Regions from separate parts of the Paenibacillus sp. FSL H8-0122 genome, predicted to be linked through region 2. Evidence: predicted binding sites of a transcription regulator. Region 2 holds the regulator's gene; the other holds the start of a gene.
What was found. The regulator CtsR, encoded in region 2, represses protease genes until heat stress. The targets are predictions, from matches to a motif close to ATGGTCAATAAAGGTCAAACA.
Positions count from the first base shown of each region.

Region 1: a site for CtsR is predicted at 6,859-6,879, ahead of clpP (ATP-dependent Clp endopeptidase proteolytic subunit ClpP). Genes of this name have one in related genera too.

Region 1 is NZ_JBBOTB010000001.1:6,517,894-6,529,854, reverse strand. It holds gene rapZ (RNase adapter RapZ) at 1-665, shown strand, start outside; gene NSS64_RS27810 (gluconeogenesis factor YvcK family protein) at 723-1,664, shown strand; gene whiA (DNA-binding protein WhiA) at 1,683-2,612, shown strand; gene NSS64_RS27800 (HPr family phosphocarrier protein) at 2,710-2,979, shown strand; gene NSS64_RS27795 (SIMPL domain-containing protein) at 3,166-3,921, shown strand; gene NSS64_RS27790 (PdaC/SigV domain-containing protein) at 4,195-5,298, shown strand; gene NSS64_RS27785 (GDSL-type esterase/lipase family protein) at 5,449-6,087, shown strand; gene clpP (ATP-dependent Clp endopeptidase proteolytic subunit ClpP) at 6,175-6,771, opposite strand; tRNA gene NSS64_RS27775 (tRNA-Arg) at 6,965-7,039, opposite strand; gene NSS64_RS27770 (sugar-binding transcriptional regulator) at 7,332-8,384, shown strand; gene gap (type I glyceraldehyde-3-phosphate dehydrogenase) at 8,501-9,511, shown strand; gene NSS64_RS27760 (phosphoglycerate kinase) at 9,645-10,826, shown strand; gene tpiA (triose-phosphate isomerase) at 10,854-11,609, shown strand; gene gpmI (2,3-bisphosphoglycerate-independent phosphoglycerate mutase) at 11,612-11,961, shown strand, end outside.
Region 2 is NZ_JBBOTB010000001.1:7,456,964-7,468,924, forward strand. It holds rRNA gene NSS64_RS32015 (23S ribosomal RNA) at 1-2,628, shown strand, start outside; rRNA gene rrf (5S ribosomal RNA) at 2,766-2,882, shown strand; gene NSS64_RS32025 (GNAT family N-acetyltransferase) at 3,318-4,490, shown strand; gene NSS64_RS32030 (CtsR family transcriptional regulator) at 4,853-5,314, shown strand; gene NSS64_RS32035 (UvrB/UvrC motif-containing protein) at 5,345-5,866, shown strand; gene NSS64_RS32040 (protein arginine kinase) at 5,896-6,960, shown strand; gene clpC (ATP-dependent protease ATP-binding subunit ClpC) at 6,998-9,466, shown strand; gene radA (DNA repair protein RadA) at 9,684-11,051, shown strand; gene disA (DNA integrity scanning diadenylate cyclase DisA) at 11,065-11,961, shown strand, end outside.

The DNA.
Region 1 (11,961 bases), 940 kb from region 2:
CCCTGTCGGAGTCTCTGGCCTACATCAAGGACGAGTCAACGATCGGGTGTGAGATCCTTTTCCTGGACGCCACAGATTCAGTGCTTGTACAGCGTTACAAGGAGAGCCGGAGGCATCATCCGCTTGCTCCGAAGGGCATGCCGCTGGACGGCATCCGCATGGAGCGCCAGATGCTGGAGGAACTGAAGAATTCAGCTACCCTGTGTCTGGATACCAGCAGCATGAAGCCGGTTCAGCTCAAAGAAAAAATAGTGTCACGCTTCTCCCACCTCGGGAAAAGCACCCTCTCGGTTAACATTACTTCGTTCGGATTCAAGTATGGGATTCCGATTGATGCTGACCTGGTGTTCGACGTCCGCTTCCTGCCTAATCCGCATTATGTGGATCAGCTGCGGCCCAAGACAGGCCAAGACAACGAGGTGTACGACTACGTAATGAAATGGCCTGAAACGCAAGAATTCCTGACCAAGCTGCTAGATATGCTTCAATTCCTTATTCCGCAATACCGCAAGGAAGGCAAATCCCAGATTATTATCGGCATCGGCTGTACGGGCGGCAAACACCGTTCGGTAGCCATCGCCGAATACCTGGGCAAAATGCTGGGGGTTAGCGAGACGGAAGCGGTAGCAGTCAGCCATCGGGACTCCGAACGCGACCGGCATTGATGAGAGAAGGGATGAATAGTGGCTGAAGAACAAGGACAGCGTCCGAAGATCGTCGTGATGGGTGGCGGGACCGGGCTCTCGGTGATGCTCCGGGGGCTGAAGGAGAAGCCGCTGGATATCACGGCGATCGTAACTGTAGCAGATGACGGGGGAAGCTCCGGGATTCTGCGCAGTGAGCTGCAGATGCCGCCGCCCGGGGATATCCGCAACGTACTTACGGCTATGGCTGACGTTGAGCCTCTGATGGCACAGATTATGAAGTACCGCTTCAGCAGCGGAGAAGGCTTAGCCGGGCATAGCCTGGGCAATCTGATTCTGGCTGCACTGACGGACATCTCCGGGGACTTCGTTACAGCAGTCCGGGAGCTTAGCCGGCTGTTCGCCGTTCGCGGCCGGGTGCTGCCTGCGGCCGGAGAGGCGGTAATCCTGCATGCCGAGATGGCGGATGGAACGCTGATTACCGGTGAATCCAAAATCCCGGAGGCGGGAGGCGTCATCAAGCGCGTATTTCTGGAGCCGGTGGATGTTGAGCCGCTGCCGGAGGCGCTGGAGGCTATCCGTAACGCAGATGCTATTCTGCTCGGTCCGGGCAGTCTGTATACCAGCATTCTGCCGAATCTGCTGGTGCCGAAGCTGGCAGAAGCCGTGGTAGCTTCCGAGGCCATTAAGATTTTTGTATGCAATGTAATGACCCAGCCGGGTGAGACGGATAATTACACGGTTAATGACCATCTACAGGCCGTATATGACCATATCGGGCTGCATCTGTTCGATTATGTGATCGTCAATGACGGGGAGATCCCGGAGCAGGTGCAGATCAAATACGCCGAGAAGGGTGCCCGTCCGGTACAGCTTGACCGTGAGGCCGTGGACGGCAACGGGTATAAGGTGATTGCTGACAAGCTGGTATTATTTAAAACCTATTTGCGGCATGATACAGATAAGCTCAGTCACCATATTTTCCAGCTGGTGAAGGATTGGATTGACAGAAAGAGTTAAATGAAAGAGGTGAGCCCCTTGTCTTTTGCGGCCCTTACCAAAAAAGAGCTGACGATGGTCGAGAGCCAGCCCTGCTGCGAGAAAGCGGAAATGTCAGCGCTGATCCGAATGAATGGTTCGGTGCAGCTTTCGAGCAAAAAGGTGGTTCTCGACATTTCGACGGAGAACGCCGCGATTGCAAGGCGGGTATATTCTTTGCTTAAGAAATATTACCAGGTCCATATCGAGCTGCTCGTGCGTAAAAAAATGCGTTTGAAGAAGAATAACGTCTATATTGTAAGAATCCCGAACCAGGTCCAGGAGATCCTGAAGGATCTGCGGATTGTCTCTGAGGGCTTTATTTTCACGGATGGGATTGATGAAGAGATTGTCGGCAAGAACTGCTGCAAGCGTGCCTATCTGCGCGGTGCCTTCATGGCTGGCGGTTCGGTCAATAACCCGGAGGGCTCTTCGTACCACTTGGAAATCGCTTCCATGTATGAGGAGCACTGCAAGGCGCTCGTGGAGCTGGCTGGTGAATTTCACCTGAATGCCCGCTGCATAGAACGCAAAAAAGGCTTCATCCTATACATCAAGGAAGGCGAGAAGATCATTGAGTTCCTCAGTCTGATCGGCGCCCATCAGGCGCTGTTCAAATTCGAGGATGTGCGGATCATGCGCGATATGCGCAACTCGGTCAACCGGATTGTGAACTGCGAAACGGCCAATCTGAACAAGACGATCAGTGCGGCGGTACGCCAGATTGAGAACATCAAGCTGCTGCAGCGCGAGGTGGGTCTGGAAAGTCTGCCGGATAAGCTGCGGGAGGTTGCCGAGATCAGACTGGCGCACCCGGATATTAACCTCAAGGAAGTCGGGGATATGCTGGGCGGGACAGTCAGTAAATCGGGTGTGAACCACCGGTTGCGCAAAATTGATGAGCTGGCGGACAAGGTCCGCGGCGGCTGATTATTTTTTTTCTAGTGCGGTATGCGTTATAATGATATAATATTATAAAATTAATGTGAAATTTTTGGGCAGATCTCAAATAGGGGGTAAGCGTTTCATGACAAAGCACCCGGTAGTTGTTCGGTTGAAGACGGGGCTCCATGCTCGGCCGGCAGCATTGTTTGTGCAAGAAGCTAATAAGTTTTCGTCGGAGATTTTCGTGGAAAAAGACGATAAAAAAGTGAACGCCAAGAGTATCATGGGCATTATGAGCCTCGCGATCAGTTCCGGTACGGAGATCCACATCAGCGCAGACGGTGCAGACGCGGAACAGGCTGTAACCGCTTTGACCAGTCTGGTAAGCAAGGAAGAGCTCGAGAATCAATAAATGCTACATGGTCTAACCAAAAGCCCTTAGGGGCTTTTTTTCATATCGGAAATGTCATCCGCCTGTTCTGGACCGGGACGGGGAACAAATAAAAAATAAATATCGTACATCGCTCATGCAACTTTTACCATGCTGTCCCGTCTAGAGGGTAATAACACTTAAACGAATCGAAAGGGGATGGCAAGCATGAGAAAATGGGGTAAATCGATTGGATCAGTTCTGCTGGCAGCTAGCTTGATGATTGGAGGAATGGGGTTGAGCGGAGTGCTGAAGGGTCCTGAAAAGGCTTACGCCGACGAAGTACAGAAGAATATTGTGAACGTGGTGGGCAAAGGCGAGCTGTCGATCAAACCGGATATTGCGTATCTCTCCATCGGGGTAACGACAACTGCCGAAACCGCGCAGGAAGCACAGAAAGGCACAGCCGCGAAGGTCTCCAAGCTGACCGCTTTGTTCAAGACCACCTGGGGCATTGCGGACAAAGACATTCAGAGCACCCAGTTCAACGTACAGCCTAACTACACTTACAGCGAGAAGGACGGCCAGAAGGTAAAAGGCTATAACGCCCAGCACACGCTGGAGGTCTCTTACCGGGATCTGACAAAGGTTGGACAATTGCTGGACGCTGCTTCTGCAGCTGGAGCGAACAACATCGGCAATGTGCGGTTTGCGATTGAGGATCCGTCCGCCTTTGAAGCACAGGCTATTGAGAAGGCTATGCAGAATGCAGATGTCAAAGCTGCGGCCATCGCCAAAGCAGCCAAACGCGGACTGGGTCAGGTAGTCACTGTCATTCAGAGCGATGACGGGAATCATCCGGTAATCTTCGCTCAAGCAGAGGCTATGCAGAAATCCGCAATGGATAACAATGCCGGCAGTTCCGTTGAGCCTGGGCAGGTTAAGGTCACTACCCAATTGAGTGTAACGTATGAACTGAAATAAACGTTTCGCAAGAGGCGCTTGCTCTGCTGTTATAAGCAGGGCAGGCGCTTTTTATAATCATATAAATGAATGTATATGCACATATGCGCTTTTGAAATCTCTCAGTTTGTTTAAATTAAGGTAACAGGATCTTTAGATAATCATGGCAAACCTTAAGAAACTGTAAAGCGGATTGTAACATCCCCCGCTAGTTCTTTTACTATAATAGGAACAGTGATACGGAAGAACACACATCATGACTAATCATACCACCAGGTGGAAGGGGAAATAACAATGAATTCGAACTCTAAGAAATACATCCGCAGATGGGGTGCGGGAATGCTCGCAGCAGGAATCCTGCTGGGCGGAACAGGAATAATTCAGACAGGCATAACGGAGGCCGCTCCGGCAGCCGCTCAGGTCAAGGCCAAATCCTCCTCTGTAGTGCTTAAGGTAAACGGTAAAAATGCAGCCCAGGCGGGCCTGCTCCAGGAAGGAAAGGTATGGGTGCCGGTAACCTTCCTGCGCGATGCGCTGGGGATGCCGCTCTCTTATGATAAAGCGGAGAAAACTTATTCCATAGGAACAGGTACTGCACAATTGAAGCTGGCAATTATGGATTACGGCATTATGATCCGAGTGAACAACTATTATATTGGTGAATATGAGGGCAAACAACTGAACAACCGGCTGTACGTCCCGTTCCAGCTGATTAACGATTACATGGGCTATAAAGGGGACTGGAACGCTGCTGCAGGACAGCTGAATCTGACGAAAAGGACGCAGAATGCCGTAACAATCAAGACAGCGAGCTATACGAAGGACTATAAGGATGCGCCAATCAAGCTGGATTATCCGCAGGTCAGCGGTCTGGCGAACGCCGGGGCAGAGAAGGCGATCAATGATCTGATCAAGCAGACCGTTCTGAACTATGCGAAGGATGCTGAAGATCAAATCTCCAAGCGGTCGAAGGATGACCGGCCGTATGAATTCGAAGGCGGTTATGTGGTCACGTATAACCAGGATGGCGTACTCAGCCTAATCACTAATCAATACGGGTATACCGGCGGTGCCCATGGGATGACTTACCGCAATGCGTTCACCTTCTCGCTCAAAGACGGGAAACGTCTGTTGCTGGGCGACCTGTTCGGTGCCAATCCTAATTACAAGAAACAGCTCAATGCCAAGCTGGCCACCGAGATCAAAGCTAACGGAGGTTATCTGGGCGGGTTCAACGGTCTGGATACAGAGAAGTATTTCTATTTAAAAGATGGCAAAGCGGTGCTCTTCTTCCAGTTATACGAATACACCGCATATGCCGAGGGCTTCCCGGAATTCAACTTCAGCTTCAAGGAACTCCTGCCGGACGGAAGCAGTCCGTTCGCAGCGCTGAAATAATACAGCCTAATACTGACCCTTGTGCTCTATGACGAGCACAAGGGTTGTTTGCGTTTTAATGGACTAATCGGGCGGCCCTGCCGTTACCACTTCACCCGGCCTTTCATAAATTAAAGAAGGCAAGCAGCTTATAACGGGGAGGGAAAGAGTATGGTCTATCAGTATACGGCCATTGGGGATTCACTCACAACCGGCTTCGGGGCGCTTCCCGGGAACGGCTTCGTCCCCGTCTACCGGGGGATGGCGGAAGGGAGACTCGGCACGCCGGTGGTGCCGGCGAATCTTGGCGTCAATGGTCTGACCACCGGGGGGCTGAAGCAACGGCTGAGGAGCTCGAACGTCTACCGGGCGGCGGTGAAGGATGCGCAGATCATTACGCTGTCCATTGGCGGCAATGACTTGATTAAGGCAGCCCGGGCAGCCGGGCCACGGCCCGGTGAATTCCAGGGCTTGCTGAAGCAGGCGCTTAGGGACTGCAAGCGTAACTACAGCGACATCATGGGTAGCCTGACACAGCTCAAAGCGGGCTCCCGCAGCCCCTACATCCTCCGGATGGTAGGGCTCTATAACCCATATCCACAGGTGGATGAAGCAACAGAGTGGGTGCGCGAGTTCAACCGCTATGCATCAGGCTACAGCAGCAGTAACGTAGGGTTTGCTTCGATCTACTATGAATTTGCCGGTAATGAGCGGGGGCTGCTGTTCCTGGATCATATTCACCCGAACAGCAGAGGCTACCGCGTAATTGCAGGCAAGCTGGATGCTCTGGGGTACGGGGGCTTAAGGTAAGTTGGAACGGTGCAGGAACAATCAAAGAGGCTGCTACGGACCAGATGGTCTGTAGCAGCCTCTTAGTGAATTCATGAAATTAAGTACTTATACGCCTGTCGGCAGAGTCTTCTCAATTACCTTGTCCACGATACCATATTCGGCAGCGTCTGCGGCGCTCATGAAGTAGTCGCGGTCAGTATCCTTCTCGATCTTCTCCAGCGGCTGGCCTGTACGTTCGGACAAGATGCGGTTCAGCTTCTCACGCAGTTTGATGATGCGGCGGGCGCGGATCTCGATATCGGAAGCCTGGCCCTGGGCACCGCCTAGCGGCTGGTGAATCATGATCTCGCTGTTCGGCAGGGCGAAGCGCTTGCCCTTGGCGCCGGCGTTCAGCAGGAACGCTCCCATGGAAGCGGCCATACCTACACAGATGGTGGATACATCCGGCTTAATGTATTGCATTGTATCGAAGATGGCCATACCCGCTGTGATGGAACCGCCTGGGCTGTTCACATACAGGTGAATATCCTTATCCGGGTCCTCGGCAGCCAGGAAGAGCATTTGTGCGATGATGGAATTGGCAACCACGTCATTAACCTCCGTTCCAAGGAAAATGATGCGGTCCTTCAGCAGGCGGGAATAGATGTCATAAGCGCGCTCACCGCGGTTGCTCTGTTCTACTACCATAGGAATATAACTCACGTGGAAAACCTCCTTGAAATTGGTGCTTCGAATGTGTTCATTTTTTACTGTTACCGTATTAACCACATGATAAACAAATTCAAACAAAAAGTCAAAGAAAGTCAAACTTACTTTCAAAAAAAAGAGCCCTCAAGCGGCTCTTTGGTTAAATATAATATAATCGTCACTAAATTATGTACAAGCTTGAAAATAATGGCGCGCCCGCCAAGAATCGAACTTGGATCTCAGGCTTCGGAGGCCTACGTCATATCCATTGGACCACGGGCGCAACAGAAATTATTATAATATACTTCTCGGATAAAAGCAATGCGTATTAGGCATCCTGCGCAAAAATAGTTTTCTCTGCCTCCATTAATAGAGCCGGAGATGCGTCTCCTGCCTGCGGCCTGCCGGACAAGCCCATGTATAAGATGAAAGCGGGCTGAGAATTATAGTCTCGGAACACTTGCACTCGGCGTCAGTTTTGGGTAGAATATGGGTGGGACTTAAAAAGTTAACCCGGGACATTTTGAGACCACGAACAAGGGATAAGAGAAAGACGAAGTTGCAGGAGTGAAAGCATGCGTAATCTATTGGAAATCCAAAAGCAGCTTCTGCCTGATCTCATGGAAACCCTTAAGAGACGGTATACGATTCTACATCAGATCATGCTGTCCGATATTATTGGGCGCAGGACGCTAGCCGCATCGCTTGATATGACCGAGCGGGTGCTGCGTGCCGAGACGGATCTTCTGAAATCGCAGGGGCTCATTGAGATCGAGAGCGTCGGTATGCGCATTAGCGATGCCGGTCGCAGACTGCTTGACCTGCTGGAGCCGGTCGCCAAGAGCCTATTCGGCCTGGATGATCTGGAAGAGAAAATTCGTACTACGTACGGTCTCACCAAAGTAATTGTGGTTCCTGGCGATTGTGAGACATCGCCGTTCACCAAGCGTGAACTGGGGCGCGCAGGCTCCAAGGCACTGCTCAGTGTACTGCGAAGTGACGATACGATTGCCGTCACAGGCGGATCAACCCTGGCCGAAATGGCCGATCAGCTGACCCCGCCGCTATCCCTTTCCTATAAGAACGCCTGGGTTGTTCCGGCGCGCGGAGGACTGGGAGAGAGCATGGAGATACAGGCCAACACTATTGCTTCAACCATGGCCAAACGGATTGGCGCCAATTACCGTCTGCTGCATGTGCCCGATCTGCTTAGCGGAGACGCTTATCAGTCGCTTGCACAGGACTCCAATATTGGAGAGATTGTACAAATTATCCGCAGATCGCGTATTATTGTACATGGAATAGGTGATGCCATTGAAATGACCCACCGCCGCAAGCTGGACTCCGGGACGATCTCAGAGATTCAAGGCGAGGGTGCTGTAGCCGAATCCTTCGGATACTATTTCAATGAGGACGGCGAAGTGGTTCACACTATGCTGACCATGGGGCTGCGCCTGGAAGACATTATCCGTACGGAAGTCGTTATCGGTATTGCCGGAGGCAAACGCAAGGCGAAGGCCATTCATGCGATGCTGCGGTTCGGACAAGAGGATATTCTCGTCATCGACGAGGCGGCGGCTGTCGAAATCGGCAAGGAAATCGACACACAGCTACAAAAGGTCCTATAGATTCCATTAAATGGGACGCGCGCAAAGGGTTTATGCATTATACTTAACATTGTTGTCTTGACGAGCCTCACGGCCTGTCTTGAATAAATAAAACGAACTCTAGGAGGAACTATTCAATGAGTGTAAAAGTTGGTATTAACGGTTTTGGACGTATTGGACGCCTTGCATTCCGCCGTATTCAAAATGTAGAAGGTATCGAAGTGGTAGCAATCAATGACTTGACTGACGCTAAGATGCTTGCTCATTTGCTTAAATATGATACAACTCAAGGTAAATTCCAAGGCGATGTTGAAGTGCATGACGGCTTCTTCAAAGTGAACGGTAAAGATGTTAAGGTTCTGGCGAACCGCAACCCTGAAGAGCTTCCTTGGGGAGAGCTTGGCGTTGATATCGTTCTGGAATGTACTGGTTTCTTCACAACTAAAGAAGCCGCTGAGAAGCACCTGAAAGGCGGAGCTAAGAAAGTAGTTATTTCCGCTCCAGCTACAGGCGACATGAAAACTGTTGTGTACAACGTTAACGATGACATCCTTGACGGTTCCGAAACAGTAATCTCCGGTGCATCTTGCACAACGAACTGCCTGGCTCCTATGGCCAAAGTTCTGAACGACAAGTTCGGTATCATCGAAGGCCTGATGACTACAATCCACGCTTACACAGGTGACCAGAATACGCTTGATGCTCCACACGCAAAAGGCGACTTCAGACGCGCCCGCGCTGCTGCTGAGAACATCATCCCTAACACTACCGGTGCTGCTAAAGCCATCGGCCTGGTTATTCCAGAACTGAAGGGCAAGCTTGACGGTGCAGCACAACGTGTGCCTGTAGCTACAGGTTCCCTGACTGAGCTGGTTACTGTTCTGGATAAGAGCGTAACCGTTGAAGAAATCAATGCAGCCATGAAGGAAGCTTCTGACCCAGAAACTTACGGCTACACTGAAGACGAAATCGTATCTTCCGACATCAAGGGTATGACTTTCGGTTCCCTGTTCGATGCAACTCAGACTAAAGTACTGACTGTTGGCGACAAACAGCTGGTTAAAACTGTTGCTTGGTATGACAACGAAATGTCCTACACTGCACAGCTGGTTCGTACTTTGGAGAAATTCGCTAAGCTTGCTAAATAAGACCGATTTCATATAAGCAGTACAATAGAGCGGAAACAAGGAAAGTCTGTTTCCGCTCTTTCTAAATGCAATGGCTACGTGATGAAATGGCTTCGTGAAGGAACCAATTTTGGGTGTGGAGGAAATGTTAATCATGAACAAAAAAAGTGTCCGTGATGTAGAAGTAAAAGGCAAGCGCGTATTCGTGCGTGTAGATTTCAATGTGCCAGTGGAAGACGGCAAGATCACTGATGATACCCGTATCCGCGAAACCCTTCCAACAATTAAATACCTGATTGAGAACGGTGCAAAGGTCATTCTGGCCAGCCATATGGGCCGTCCTAAAGGCGAATTCGTCGATTCCATGCGGTTGACTTCCGCTGCAGTCCGTCTGTCTGAATTGCTCGGCAAACCGGTAGCCAAGGCTGATGAGGCCATTGGCGAAGCGGTAAAAGCGAAAATCGCTGAACTGAACGATGGCGATGTGCTTGTGCTTGAGAATGTCCGTTTCTACAAAGGTGAAGAGAAGAATGATCCTGAACTGGCTAAGCAGTTCGCTGAACTGGCTGACCTGTTCGTCAATGACGCATTCGGCGCAGCTCACCGTGCCCATGCTTCGACAGAAGGAATCGCTCACTTCCTGCCGGCAGTATCCGGTCTTCTGATGGAGAAGGAATTGTCCGTTCTCGGCAAGGCGCTCTCTAACCCGGAACGTCCTTTCACGGCCATCATCGGCGGTTCCAAGGTTAAAGACAAGATTGACGTTATCGACAACCTGCTGAATCTGGCTGACAATGTACTGATTGGCGGCGGCCTCTCTTACACGTTCACCAAGGCTCAAGGCTACGAAATCGGTAAATCCCTGGTAGACAACGACAAGATTGATGCAGCGCTTGGATTCATTGAGAAGGCCAAGAAGCTGGGCAAGAACTTCGTGCTTCCGGTTGACGTTGTAGTCGCTGACAAGTTCGGTGCAGATGCCAACACCAAGATTGTAGATGCAACAGAGATTCCTGCAGACTGGGAAGGTCTGGACATCGGTCCTAAGACTCGTGAAATCTATGCCGATATTATCAAAAACTCCAAGCTGGTTGTATGGAATGGACCGATGGGCGTATTTGAAATCGACATCTTCGCTGAAGGTACAAAGGCTGTGGCTCAGGCTTGCGCTACTACCGAAGGCTACACTGTTATTGGCGGCGGCGATTCCGCTGCGGCTGCTGAGAAATTCCACCTCGCAGACCAGATGGACCACATCTCCACTGGCGGCGGCGCATCGCTCGAGTTCATGGAAGGTAAAGCTCTTCCAGGTGTAGAAGCACTGAACGACAAGTAATACCGAAGAGGGAGGCAATACATCACTATGAGTAGAACACCTATTATTGCAGGCAACTGGAAAATGTTCAAAACCGTTCCGGAAGCCGAAGGCTTCATCGCTGAAATCAAAGGCCAGGCGGAAGTGGCAGGCGTAGAGACTGTAATCTGCGCGCCATTCACGAACCTGCCTGCACTGGTTGCAGCGGTACAAGGCACCACCATCAAAATTGGTGCACAGAACCTGCACTTCGAAGATAACGGCGCTTATACAGGTGAGATCAGCGGCGTAATGCTGAAGGATCTTGGTGTAGAGTACGTTATTATCGGCCACTCCGAACGCCGTGCTTATTTCGGTGAGACGGACGAAATCGTCAACAAGAAGATGCATGCGGCATTCCGTCACGGCATTACTCCGATTGTCTGTGTAGGCGAAAAGCTTGAAGAGCGCGAAGCTGACCAGACTAAGAACGTATGCAAGGTGCAGACTGAAGCGGCATTTGCCGGTCTTAGCGCAGAGCAGGCAGCAAGCGTAGTTATCGCTTACGAGCCCATCTGGGCGATCGGTACAGGTAAATCCTCCACTTCCCAGGATGCCAACGAAGTTATTGCTTATATCCGTACCCTTGTTAAAGGCCTGTACGATGAAGCAACAGCTGAAGCTGTACGTATCCAATACGGCGGCAGCGTGAAGCCTGAGAATGTAACGGAGTACATGAGTCAAAGCGACATCGACGGCGCTCTAGTCGGCGGTGCCAGCCTGCAGCCTGCTTCCTTCGTTTCACTCGTTGAGGGGGCGAAGTAAGAATGTCAGCTCCAAGACCTGTAGCACTGATTATCATGGACGGCTTCGGACTGCGGAACACGGATGAAGGCAACGCTGTTGCCCAAGCCAACAAGCCGAACTACGACCGTTACCTGAAGCAATATCCGAATACTACGCTTACCGCTTGCGGCGAAGCTGTAGGTCTGCCGGAAGGCCAAATGGGTAACTCTGAAGTAGGGCACCTTAATATTGGTGCCGGCCGGATTGTATATCAAGACCTGACCCGTATCGACAAGTCGATCCGTGATGGAGAATTCTTCGATAACGAGACGCTGGTGGCTGCCGTAAGAAGCGCTAAGTCAACCGGCAAAAAGCTTCACCTCTATGCACT
Region 2 (11,961 bases):
TAGTGCGGGGCACGTGAAACCCCGTATGAATCCAGCAGGACCATCTGCTAAGGCTAAATACTACCTGGCGACCGATAGTGAAACAGTACCGTGAGGGAAAGGTGAAAAGCACCCCGGAAGGGGAGTGAAATAGAACCTGAAACCGTGTGCTTACAAAAAGTCAGAGCCCTCTTTATGGGTGATGGCGTGCCTTTTGTAGAATGAACCGGCGAGTTACGTTTAACATGCAAGGTTAAGGTGAGAAGCCGGAGCCGCAGCGAAAGCGAGTCTGAATAGGGCGATTAAGTATGTGGACGTAGACCCGAAACCGTGTGATCTACCCCTGTCCAGGGTGAAGGTGCGGTAACACGCACTGGAGGCCCGAACCCACGCATGTTGAAAAATGCGGGGATGAGGTGGGGGTAGCGGAGAAATTCCAATCGAACTCGGAGATAGCTGGTTCTCCCCGAAATAGCTTTAGGGCTAGCCTCGGTGAATGGAGTGGTGGAGGTAGAGCACTGATTGGGTGCGGGGCCCGCAAGGGTTACCAAGCTCAGTCAAACTCCGAATGCCATTTACTTCTTGCCGGGAGTCAGACAGTGAGTGCTAAGATCCATTGTCAAAAGGGAAACAGCCCAGACCATCAGCTAAGGTCCCCAAGTGTGTGTTAAGTGGGAAAGGATGTGGAGTTGCACAGACAACCAGGATGTTGGCTTAGAAGCAGCCACCATTGAAAGAGTGCGTAATAGCTCACTGGTCGAGTGACTCTGCGCCGAAAATGTAACGGGGCTAAACACACCACCGAAGCTATGGCTAGGATCGACTTCACTGCGCCTTTGAGGCGTGTTTATCCGGATTGACATTGATGCCGTGAATCATCCGCAGGGATGAAAGGCTAAATGCTTTCAGGGGATAAACACAAGGCTTCGAAGCTGGAGTGAAGTCGATCCTGGGGTAGGGGAGCGTTGTATATACGTTGAAGGTGTACCGTAAGGAGCGCTGGAGAGTATACAAGTGAGAATGCCGGTATGAGTAACGAAAAGATCAGTGAGAATCTGATCCGCCGAAAGCCCAAGGTTTCCTGAGGAAGGCTCGTCCGCTCAGGGTAAGTCGGGACCTAAGGCGAGGCCGACAGGCGTAGTCGAAGGACAACAGTTTGAAATTACTGTACCACCGTAATCCGCTATGAGCGATGGGGTGACGCAGGAGGGTAGTGACGCGGACTGATGGATGTCCGTCTAAGCAGTGAGGCTGGTGTGTAGGCAAATCCGCACATCGTAAGGCTGGGCTGTGATGGGGAGCGAAAATTATAGTAGCGAAGGTCATGATCTCACACTGCCAAGAAAAGCCTCTAGTCAGGAGAAGGTGCCCGTACCGCAAACCGACACAGGTAGGCGAGAAGAGAATTCTAAGGCGCGCGGAAGAACTCTCGTTAAGGAACTCGGCAAAATGACCCCGTAACTTCGGGAGAAGGGGTGCCTCGGTAGGGTGAATAGCCCGAGGGGGCCGCAGTGAAAAGGCCCAAGCGACTGTTTAGCAAAAACACAGGTCTGTGCGAAGCCGCAAGGCGAAGTATACGGGCTGACGCCTGCCCGGTGCTGGAAGGTTAAGGGGAGCGGTTAGGAGCAATCCGAAGCTGTGAACCGAAGCCCCAGTAAACGGCGGCCGTAACTATAACGGTCCTAAGGTAGCGAAATTCCTTGTCAGGTAAATTCTGACCCGCACGAATGGCGTAACGACTTGGGCGCTGTCTCAACGAGAGATCCGGTGAAATTTTAATACCTGTGAAGATGCAGGTTACCCGCGACAAGACGGAAAGACCCCATGGAGCTTTACTGCAGCTTGATATTGAATTTGGGTACGATCTGTACAGGATAGGTGGGAGCCGTGGAGGCAGGAGCGCAAGCTTCTGCGGAGGCGCCGTTGGGATACCACCCTGATCGTATCTAGGTTCTAACCTGGTACCCTTAGCGGGTACGGGGACCGTGTCAGGCGGGCAGTTTGACTGGGGCGGTCGCCTCCTAAAGAGTAACGGAGGCGTTCAAAGGTTCCCTCAGAATGGTTGGAAATCATTCGCAGAGTGCAAAGGCATAAGGGAGCTTGACTGCGAGACCTACAAGTCGAGCAGGGACGAAAGTCGGACTTAGTGATCCGGTGGTACCGCATGGAAGGGCCATCGCTCAACGGATAAAAGCTACCCTGGGGATAACAGGCTTATCTCCCCCAAGAGTCCACATCGACGGGGAGGTTTGGCACCTCGATGTCGGCTCATCGCATCCTGGGGCTGAAGTAGGTCCCAAGGGTTGGGCTGTTCGCCCATTAAAGCGGTACGCGAGCTGGGTTCAGAACGTCGTGAGACAGTTCGGTCCCTATCTGTCGTGGGCGCAGGAAATTTGAGAGGAGCTGTCCTTAGTACGAGAGGACCGGGATGGACGTACCGCTGGTGCATCAGTTGTTCCGCCAGGAGCATGGCTGAGTAGCTACGTACGGACGGGATAAGCGCTGAAAGCATCTAAGCGTGAAGCCCCCCTCAAGATGAGATTTCCCAGTATGTAAGACCCCTTGAAGACGACGAGGTAGATAGGTTGGAGGTGGAAGTGCAGTAATGCATGGAGCTGACCAATACTAATCGGTCGAGGGCTTATCCAAAAAACACTAACACACAAATTCGTTTCGGATTCAGTTTTCAGGTGATCAAGCCTGGTACACCTTAAGCTGCAGGTCCTTTCTGGGGACGGATATTTTCTCGCAGCGATTTCGAGAAGCGGAAGCTTCGAAAAATCATGTTTGGTGGCGATAGCGGAGGGGTTCCACACGTACCCATCCCGAACACGACCGTTAAGCCCTCCAGCGCCGATGGTACTTGGACCGAAGGGTCCTGGGAGAGTAGGACGTTGCCAAGCGTATGAGCCATTGTTGAGCAATCGACAGTGGTTTTTTTGCGTGCGGGCAGGGCTGTGGAAAAGCTGTGGATAGATTTCAGTAAGTACAAAAAAGTTGCACACATGTGGATACCTTTACAGGAACAGAATGATCCCCGGATCATGGGAGAATCACGCACAATATTGTGGATGAGTCAAGCGAAAACATAAGTAATACACCGGTTTTGTGGATAAAAAGTGAATATTGTGGATAGATAAAATGTAATCGGGGATAACTCATTTGAGCCGGAAAGAAACTCTTTCCGGTTTTTTTGCTTTGCTGTGCAAAAGCTGTGGATAACTATTCTTTTTGCAACGGATGGTCAGCCTTTATTAGCATCCGGCGGCTTGGCTTGTTATACTCTCTATTAAGCAAATATCTGGAGCTAATTTATGGAATGTAACGGGGGGAACAGAATGGAAATCAGGCAATTACGTGCCGGAGAATTTGAGGACAGCCTGAGCTTGTCCGAGTATGCTTTTAAGTATAAGGTTTCTGCAGAAGATAGAGTACGCGCCAGGGAGAACTTCAAACCGGAACAAACCTGGGGGATTTTTGAAGGAGACAGCATAGGTGCGAAGCTGACGCTTCTTCCGTTACAGGTATATATACAAGGCAGACCCGTTTCTATGGGGGGCATCGCCGGTGTAGCCACTTGGCCGGAGAACCGCCGGCAGGGTTATGTAGCCCATCTGCTGACCCATGCGCTCCAGACGATGAACGAAGCCGGTCAGACGTTGTCCTTTTTGCATCCGTTCCTGATTCCCTTTTACCGTAAATTCGGCTGGGAGATCTACTGTGAATATAAGAAGTATACTCTTCCGGTAGGGAAGTTCCCGCACAAGACGGAGATTAAGGGCAGCGTGAAGCGCGATATCCCGGATCTTGCAGTATTCCAGCAGCTGTACGACCAATTCGCCATGAGGTATAACGGGACTCTACAGCGCACTGAGACCTGGTGGAAGGAAAGTGTGCTTGATGACGATGCGCATTCCTGTGTGTTTTATTCTGAGCAGGGTGAACCGGAGGGCTATGTGCTGTATAAAATAGTGCAGCAGGAGCTGGTCATAGATGAGTTTATCTATGGAAACGAGCTTGCCCGCCAGGGCTTGTGGACCTTCCTGGCCAATCATGACTCCATGATTACGGCTGCACAGCTGAAGCTGGTGCCTGCTGACGACATTCTGCCCTTCCTCCTCCCTGATCCACGGATTACGCAGGAGAATTATCCATACTTCATGGCGCGTATCGTCAATGCTAAGGCTTTTGTGGAGAACATGACCTTCAATGTGCCGGAGGGTGACCGGGAGCGGTTGCTTTATATTGAAGATAAGCAAGCGTCATGGAACAACGGGTTATGGCGGTGGACTGTGTCGGAGCAGGGGGGAGCGACGTTCACCCGGATTCAGGGCGGGCGGTCTGAGGCTGATCTTGAATGCAGTATCGGCACGCTTACTGTGCTGCTGATGGGATACAAACGTCCGCTTCAAGCGGCAAAGTACGGACAATTATCCGGGACTGCTGAGGCGGCGGCTTGGCTTGAAGCGCTGATTCCGCAGGCCGAGACGGCATTATTCGATTTTTTCTGACAGAGAACGGCTCTTCCGCTTCCCTTGGAAAGGGAGGAGCTGTCCTATACATAACGCCTCAATTCAGTGAACGAAGCAGGCAACCGGAATACAATACAGCCAAAAAGTAAAAAATAAGAGTAACCCCTTGGAATTCAGTGAGAATATGTTATAATATGAAAAAGTCAAAGAAAGTCAAAGTCAACGCAGGCCGGAGTTCATCGTTCTCAGGAATGTAACATTTAGAGGAAAAGCGCAGTGCAGAGGCTATTGCAGCCGATTCTTAATGCATTGACCGGGTTAAGTTCTTAAGAGCATGTCTCTGACGGCAGGCGTTGGCGCAGCACAGATTTAACCAATGCTTACACACTGGAGGATGAGTGATGCGTAATATCTCCGATATTATTGAACAATATCTGAAGAATATTTTGCATGAAAGTCCCGAAGGTACGGTGGAAATTCAGCGCAATGATCTGGCGGACCAGTTCTCCTGTGTCCCGTCACAGATCAATTACGTCATCAGCACACGGTTCACATTGGAAAAGGGATATGTGGTGGAGAGCAAACGCGGCGGCGGCGGATATATCCGCATTCAGCGCTATGAGCTGCCTCAGAATGTGGCCTTATACGCACATCTGAACTCCACGATAGGGAATGATATTGATCAGAATTCTGCCGAAGGGCTGATTTATCAGCTGGAGGAGGCCCGTTTCCTCTCCAAACGTGAAGCGTGTCTGATGCGGTCTGCGGTTTCCCGGGAATGCCTGACGGTTAATCTGCCGTACCGGGATGAGATTCGTGCCAAGCTTATGAAGGCTATGCTAATCTCTTTATTGGGCAAATAATTTGTCAAATGGTAAGGAGGGACACCGCTCATGCTATGCCAGGAATGCGGCGTCAAACCGGCTACACTCCACTTCACGAAGATTGTGAACGGGGAGAAGACGGAATTTCATATCTGCGAAAGCTGTGCGCGGGAGAAGGGTGAACTGATTCCCGGAACTGCGGGAGGCTTCTCTATCCACAGCTTGCTTTCCGGTCTCCTGGATCTGGAAGGCGCAGGCAAGAGCAAGACAGCAGCACAGAATGTGCAGGGTCTGCATTGTGAAAACTGCGGCATGACCTATTCACAGTTCAGCAAGCTGGGACGGTTCGGCTGCAGCTCTTGCTATAAGTATTTCGACAGTACACTCGACCCGCTCTTCAGACGGGTGCATGGCAGTACAGCGCATGTTGGCAAGCTGCCCAAGCGGGCGGGCGCACAAATCATGTGCAAGCGCCAGATTGATGAGCTGAAGCAGGAATTGCAGCAGAGTATTGTACAGGAGGAGTTCGAGACCGCAGCTGAGCTGAGGGACAGAATCCGCAAGCTTGAAAAAGAAATGCCACAAGAGTAAAGTCTTTGATATATAGGAGGGATCCGGGCATGTCAAGTCTCCGGTTTACCGAACAAGCACTGAGTGACTGGATGCGCTGCGGCGGCAGCCATTCGGAGATTGTCATCAGCAGCCGTATGCGTATCGCCCGTAATCTGGAGCATCTTCCGTTCCCGCTGCTCGCTTCAAGAGAGCAGTCGGAGGAGGTGCTGGAGCAGCTTGCCCCCGTATTTCAGGGTGAAGCTTCGGCCGACTTCGGCAGCTTCGAGCTGCTGAGACTGGATGAGCTGGGTGAGCTGGACAAAAAAGTACTGGTGGAAAAGCACCTTATCAGTCCCAATCTGGCGGATGAATCCAATGGCGGAGCCGTCATTCTTAACGAGGACGAGTCGGTCAGCATTATGATTAATGAGGAGGATCATCTCCGCATTCAATGCCTGTTCCCGGGGCTGCAGGTCAGAGAAGCCTGGGTGAGGGCAACCGCCATCGATGATATTTTCGAGGCTGCTGTCAATTACGCCTTCGATGACCGCAGAGGCTACTTAACAAGCTGTCCCACCAATGTGGGAACAGGGCTGAGAGCCTCGGTTATGGTGCATCTGCCGGCCTTGGTGATGACGCATCAGATCAACCGCATTTTGTCCGCAGTTAATCAGGTGGGGCTTACCGTTAGAGGAATTTACGGTGAAGGCAGCGAAGCAGTAGGGAATATCTTTCAGATCTCCAACCAGATTACGCTCGGACAGACCGAAAATGAGATTATTGAGAATCTTCACAGCGTAGTCACCCAGATTATAGAGCATGAACGCAACGCCCGCGAACGCCTGCTGGTCGATTCCGCTCTGCGGATTACGGACCGTATCAAGCGCTCCTACGGAATTCTGGCCTATGCTGCTGTGATGGAACTTAAAGAATCGGCACAGCGGCTCTCCGATCTGCGGCTTGGTGTAGATCTGGGGATTCTGGAAGGGCCTTCGATTTCAGTGCTCAATGAGCTGAATGTCAAGACTCAGCCGGGCTTTCTGCAAAAGCTGTTCGGCGACGAGCTGTCGCCTACTGAACGCGATATGTACCGGGCGAAGCTGCTCCGGGAGACACTGGGATCACAACATTAAATTATAGATATTTATTATCCGTGGAGGTGCAGGAGATATGATGTTTGGAAGATTTACGGAACGCGCACAAAAGGTGCTGGCGCTGGCGCAGGAAGAAGCCGTACGTTTGGGACACAACAACATTGGGACAGAGCATATTTTACTCGGACTGATTCGTGAAGGAGACGGCATTGCCGCTAAGGCATTGATCGGACTTGGTCTGGGTCTGGAGAAGATACAGGATGAAGTGGAAACGCTGATTGGCAGAGGTCAGGAACAACCGACCAACATCGCATATACTCCTCGTGCCAAGAAGGTCATCGAGCTGTCCATGGACGAGGCCCGCAAGCTGGGTCACACGTATGTGGGAACAGAGCATATCCTGCTCGGTCTGATCCGCGAGGGAGAGGGCGTAGCCGCCCGTGTGCTGAACAATCTCGGCATTAGCCTGAACAAGGCCCGCCAGCAGGTATTGCAGCTCCTGGGCAGCAGTGAAGCCACCTCCAGCCACAGCGGAGCTCCGGCTAACGTCAGCACGCCAACACTGGACGGCCTGGCCCGCGATCTGACGGCCTATGCCAAGGACGGTAACCTCGACCCTGTGATCGGCCGCAGCAAGGAAATTGAGCGTGTCATTCAGGTGCTGAGCCGCCGGACCAAGAACAATCCGGTGCTGATCGGTGAACCTGGGGTTGGTAAAACGGCGATTGCCGAAGGTCTGGCTCAAAAGATCATCAACAATGAAATTCCGGAGACGCTGCGCGACAAACGTGTCATGACCCTCGATATGGGTTCTGTAGTGGCTGGTACGAAATACCGCGGTGAATTCGAAGACCGCCTCAAAAAAATCATGGATGAGATTCGCCAGGCTGGCAACATCGTGCTGTTCATTGATGAGCTTCATACGCTGATCGGAGCGGGTGGTGCGGAAGGCGCGATTGATGCCTCCAACATCCTGAAGCCTGCCCTCGCCCGTGGTGAGCTGCAGTGCATCGGTGCCACAACGCTTGATGAATACCGCAAATATATTGAGAAGGACGCCGCGCTGGAGCGCCGCTTCCAGCCGATCACAGTGGATCAGCCTTCCCCTGAGGAAGCTGTACAGATTCTGTTCGGTCTTCGTGACCGGTACGAAGCCCATCACCGGGTGAAGATTACAGATGAAGCCATTGTGGAAGCAGTCAAGCTGTCTGACCGCTACATTCCTGACCGGTTCCTGCCGGACAAGGCGATTGACCTGATTGATGAAGCAGGATCTAAGGTAAGACTGAATTCTTACACCATCCCGCCGAATCTGAAGGAACTGGAAATGCGTCTGGATGATATCCGCAAGGAGAAGGATTCCGCAGTACAAAGCCAGGAGTTCGAGAAGGCTGCTGCACTTCGCGATACCGAGCAGAAGATTCGTGAAGAGCTGGATACTACGAAGAACCAGTGGAAAGAAAAGCAGGGCCGCACCGATTCCCAGGTTACACCTGAGGATATCGCACAGGTGGTGGCCAGCTGGACCGGCATTCCGGTCAGCAAGCTGAAGGAAGAAGAGACAGACCGCCTGCTGAATATGGAAGCCTTGCTGCATGAACGTGTAATTGGCCAAGACGAAGCCGTTAAGGCGGTCAGCCGGGCACTCCGCCGGGCGCGTGCGGGTCTGAAGGACCCGAAACGTCCGATGGGCTCCTTCATATTCCTCGGACCTACCGGGGTGGGTAAGACTGAGCTGGCACGGGCGCTTGCCGAAGCGATGTTCGGTGACGAGAATGCGGTAATCCGCATCGATATGTCGGAGTATATGGAGAAGCATTCCACCTCCCGGCTGGTCGGAGCGCCTCCAGGGTATGTAGGGTATGAAGAAGGCGGGCAATTGACAGAGAAGGTGCGCCGTAAGCCGTACTCGGTTGTACTGCTGGATGAGATCGAAAAGGCCCACCCTGAAGTGTTCAACATTCTGCTGCAGGTGCTGGAGGATGGCCGTCTGACCGATTCCAAGGGCCGCGTGGTCGATTTCCGCAATACCCTGATCATCCTGACCTCGAACGTAGGGGCACAGGCGATCAAGAAGAATTCGACGCTTGGCTTCACGGCCGTTCAAGATGCAGGCGCCGATTACACGAATATGAAGGGCAAGGTTATGGAAGAGCTGAAGAAGAGCTTCCGGCCTGAGTTCCTGAACCGGATCGACGAGATCATTGTCTTCCACTCGCTGGATGAGAAGCATATCGCTGAGATCGTGACTCTGATGTCCGAGGAGCTGCGCAAGCGTCTGCGTGAGTACGATGTAGATTTCCTGCTCACTGACGGCGCCAAAGCATTCCTGGCCAAAGAGGGCTATGATCCGGCCTTCGGTGCACGTCCGCTCCGCCGGGCGATTCAGAAGCATATCGAAGACCGCCTCTCCGAAGAGCTGCTCAAGGGCAACATCAAGAAGGGGGATTCCCTGAACATTGATGAGGTGAACGGCGAACTGGTCGTAACCACCGTTGAAGCACCGGCCGAGGTCTCCCTGGAGAAAACAGTCGAAACTGAATAATTGCTCCGGAAAATGAAACAAAGCTCCCGCTCCTCCGTATAGAGGGGCGGGAGCTTTATTTGTTTCCACCCTTCAGACATACCCTAACACGCCCAAAAGAAGACGCAAATGAAAACTAGATCTTAAGTGTCCTTCCGTTCAGTGTGTAGAAATGGTAAACTTTGAATAAGAGTAAAATATCCGCAATTTTAGCAAGTTCGGACGGTAAGGAGTGCACATGGCTAAACCTAAAACAAAATTTTTCTGTACCGAATGCGGCTACGAATCACCGAAGTGGTTCGGAAAGTGCCCGGGCTGCCAGGAATGGAACTCGATGGTAGAGGAAACGGAAAGCGTAGTCAAAACACAAGGCATGAATGCACCTATTTTTCAGAGTAAAGAAAAGGCGCAATCGATCATAAATATAGAAAGTGACAAGGAGCCCCGTATTCTGACGGGCATCGGTGAGCTTAACCGCGTGCTTGGCGGCGGTATCGTTCCCGGCTCGCTGGTGCTGGTCGGAGGCGACCCCGGAATCGGGAAATCGACACTGCTGCTGCAGACTTCGCATGCCCTGACTACACAAGGGCTGCGCGTACTGTATATTTCGGGGGAAGAATCTGTGCGGCAGACCAAGCTGCGGGCCGACCGCCTCGGAGCGCTGTCTGCGGAATTGTACGTTCTGTGTGAGACGAACATGGAGAGCATTGAGGAAGCGATTGAGCAGATTCAGCCTCAGTTTCTGGTCATTGACTCGATCCAGACTGTATTTATGCCGGAGGTAACCAGTGCGCCGGGCAGTGTAGCACAGGTGCGGGAATGTACGACAAGATTCATGCGGATCGCCAAGATCCGGGGAATTGCTACGGTGCTTGTAGGGCATGTAACCAAGGAAGGCGCTATTGCCGGACCGCGTATGCTGGAGCATATGGTGGATTGCGTCCTTTATTTTGAAGGGGAGCGCCATCATACGTACCGTCTGCTGCGGGCGGTGAAGAACCGCTTCGGCTCCACCAATGAGATCGGGATTTTTGAAATGGGGGAAATCGGGCTGACCGAGGTGGAGAACCCGTCGGAGCTGTTCCTGTCCGAGCGCCCGCTCGGAGTGGCCGGGTCAGCCGTGGTAGCCAGCATGGAGGGTACAAGACCCGTTCTTGTTGAATTGCAGGCGCTGGTGGCTTCGACACATTTCCCTTCGCCCCGCAGAATGTGCACAGGTATGGATCATCAACGGATGGCGCTGATCATTGCTGTGCTGGAGAAGCGGATGGGCATGTTCCTGCAGAATCAGGACGCTTACCTCAACGTTGCGGGAGGGGTGAAGCTGGATGAGCCGGCGGTGGATTTGGCTGTCGCTATCAGCATTGCCTCCAGCTTCCGTGATTTTCCGACCAAGCCGTATGATGTGTTTTTCGGGGAGGTAGGGCTTACCGGTGAGGTGAGAGGGGTATCACGCGCAGAGATGCGGGTGAAAGAGGCGGCCAAGCTTGGCTTCCGGCGGGTCATTATGCCCGAGAAGAGTCTGAAGGGCTGGAAGCATCCGCAGGATATCCAGATTATAGGCGTCAGCACAGTAGCACAGGCACTAGCGGTCGCGTTAGATTAGGGGGCACAGGGACATGAAAGAATATAATCCATCAGATAATATGAATGATCTGCTTAGAATGGCTGCACCCGGAACACCCTTCCGGGAAGGGCTGGAGAATGTGCTTCGCGCGAAGACCGGGGCACTGATTGTTGTCGGATATAGTCCGGAGGTCATGGAGGTTGTCGATGGCGGCTTCTCCATTAACTGCGATTTTTCACCAAACTATTTATACGAGCTGGCCAAAATGGACGGAGCGATTATTCTGAGCGAGGATCTGAAGCGGATTCTGTACGCCAATACGCAGCTGATCCCCGATTCCTCCATCTCTTCGATCGAGACAGGAATCCGGCACCGGACGGCAGAACGGGTAGCGAAGCAGACCGGCAAGCTGGTCGTTTCCATTTCCCAGCGCCGTAATATTATTACGCTGTATCAGGGTTCCATCCGTTACGCACTCAAGGAAATCGGTTCGATTCTGGCCAAAGCCAACCAGGCGATCCAGACCCTGGAGAAGTACAGAGCCGTTCTGACACAAGGGCTGACCAACCTGTCTGCTTCCGAATATGAAGGGATTGTGACGGTGGCCGAGGTCGTCGGTGTGATCCAGCGCGTAGAGATGGTGCTGAGAATCAAAATGGAAATTAAGCGTTACATCAACGAGCTTGGCAATGAAGGCCGGCTGATCAGTATGCAGATGGAAGAATTGGTTGGAAATACAGAGGAAGAAGCATGGCTGCTGTACAGAGACTATGCCAGAGAAGAGCAGGAGGAGAAGATCCGTGAGATCATTGCCGGGCTGAAGCGCAGCAGCGATGATGAACTGATGGATGACAACCATATTGCCCGCCTGCTGGGCTATTCCTCAACAGCCATTTCCTCCGAAGAAGCTGTAACTCCGCGTGGTTACCGCCTGCTGAACAAGATTCCA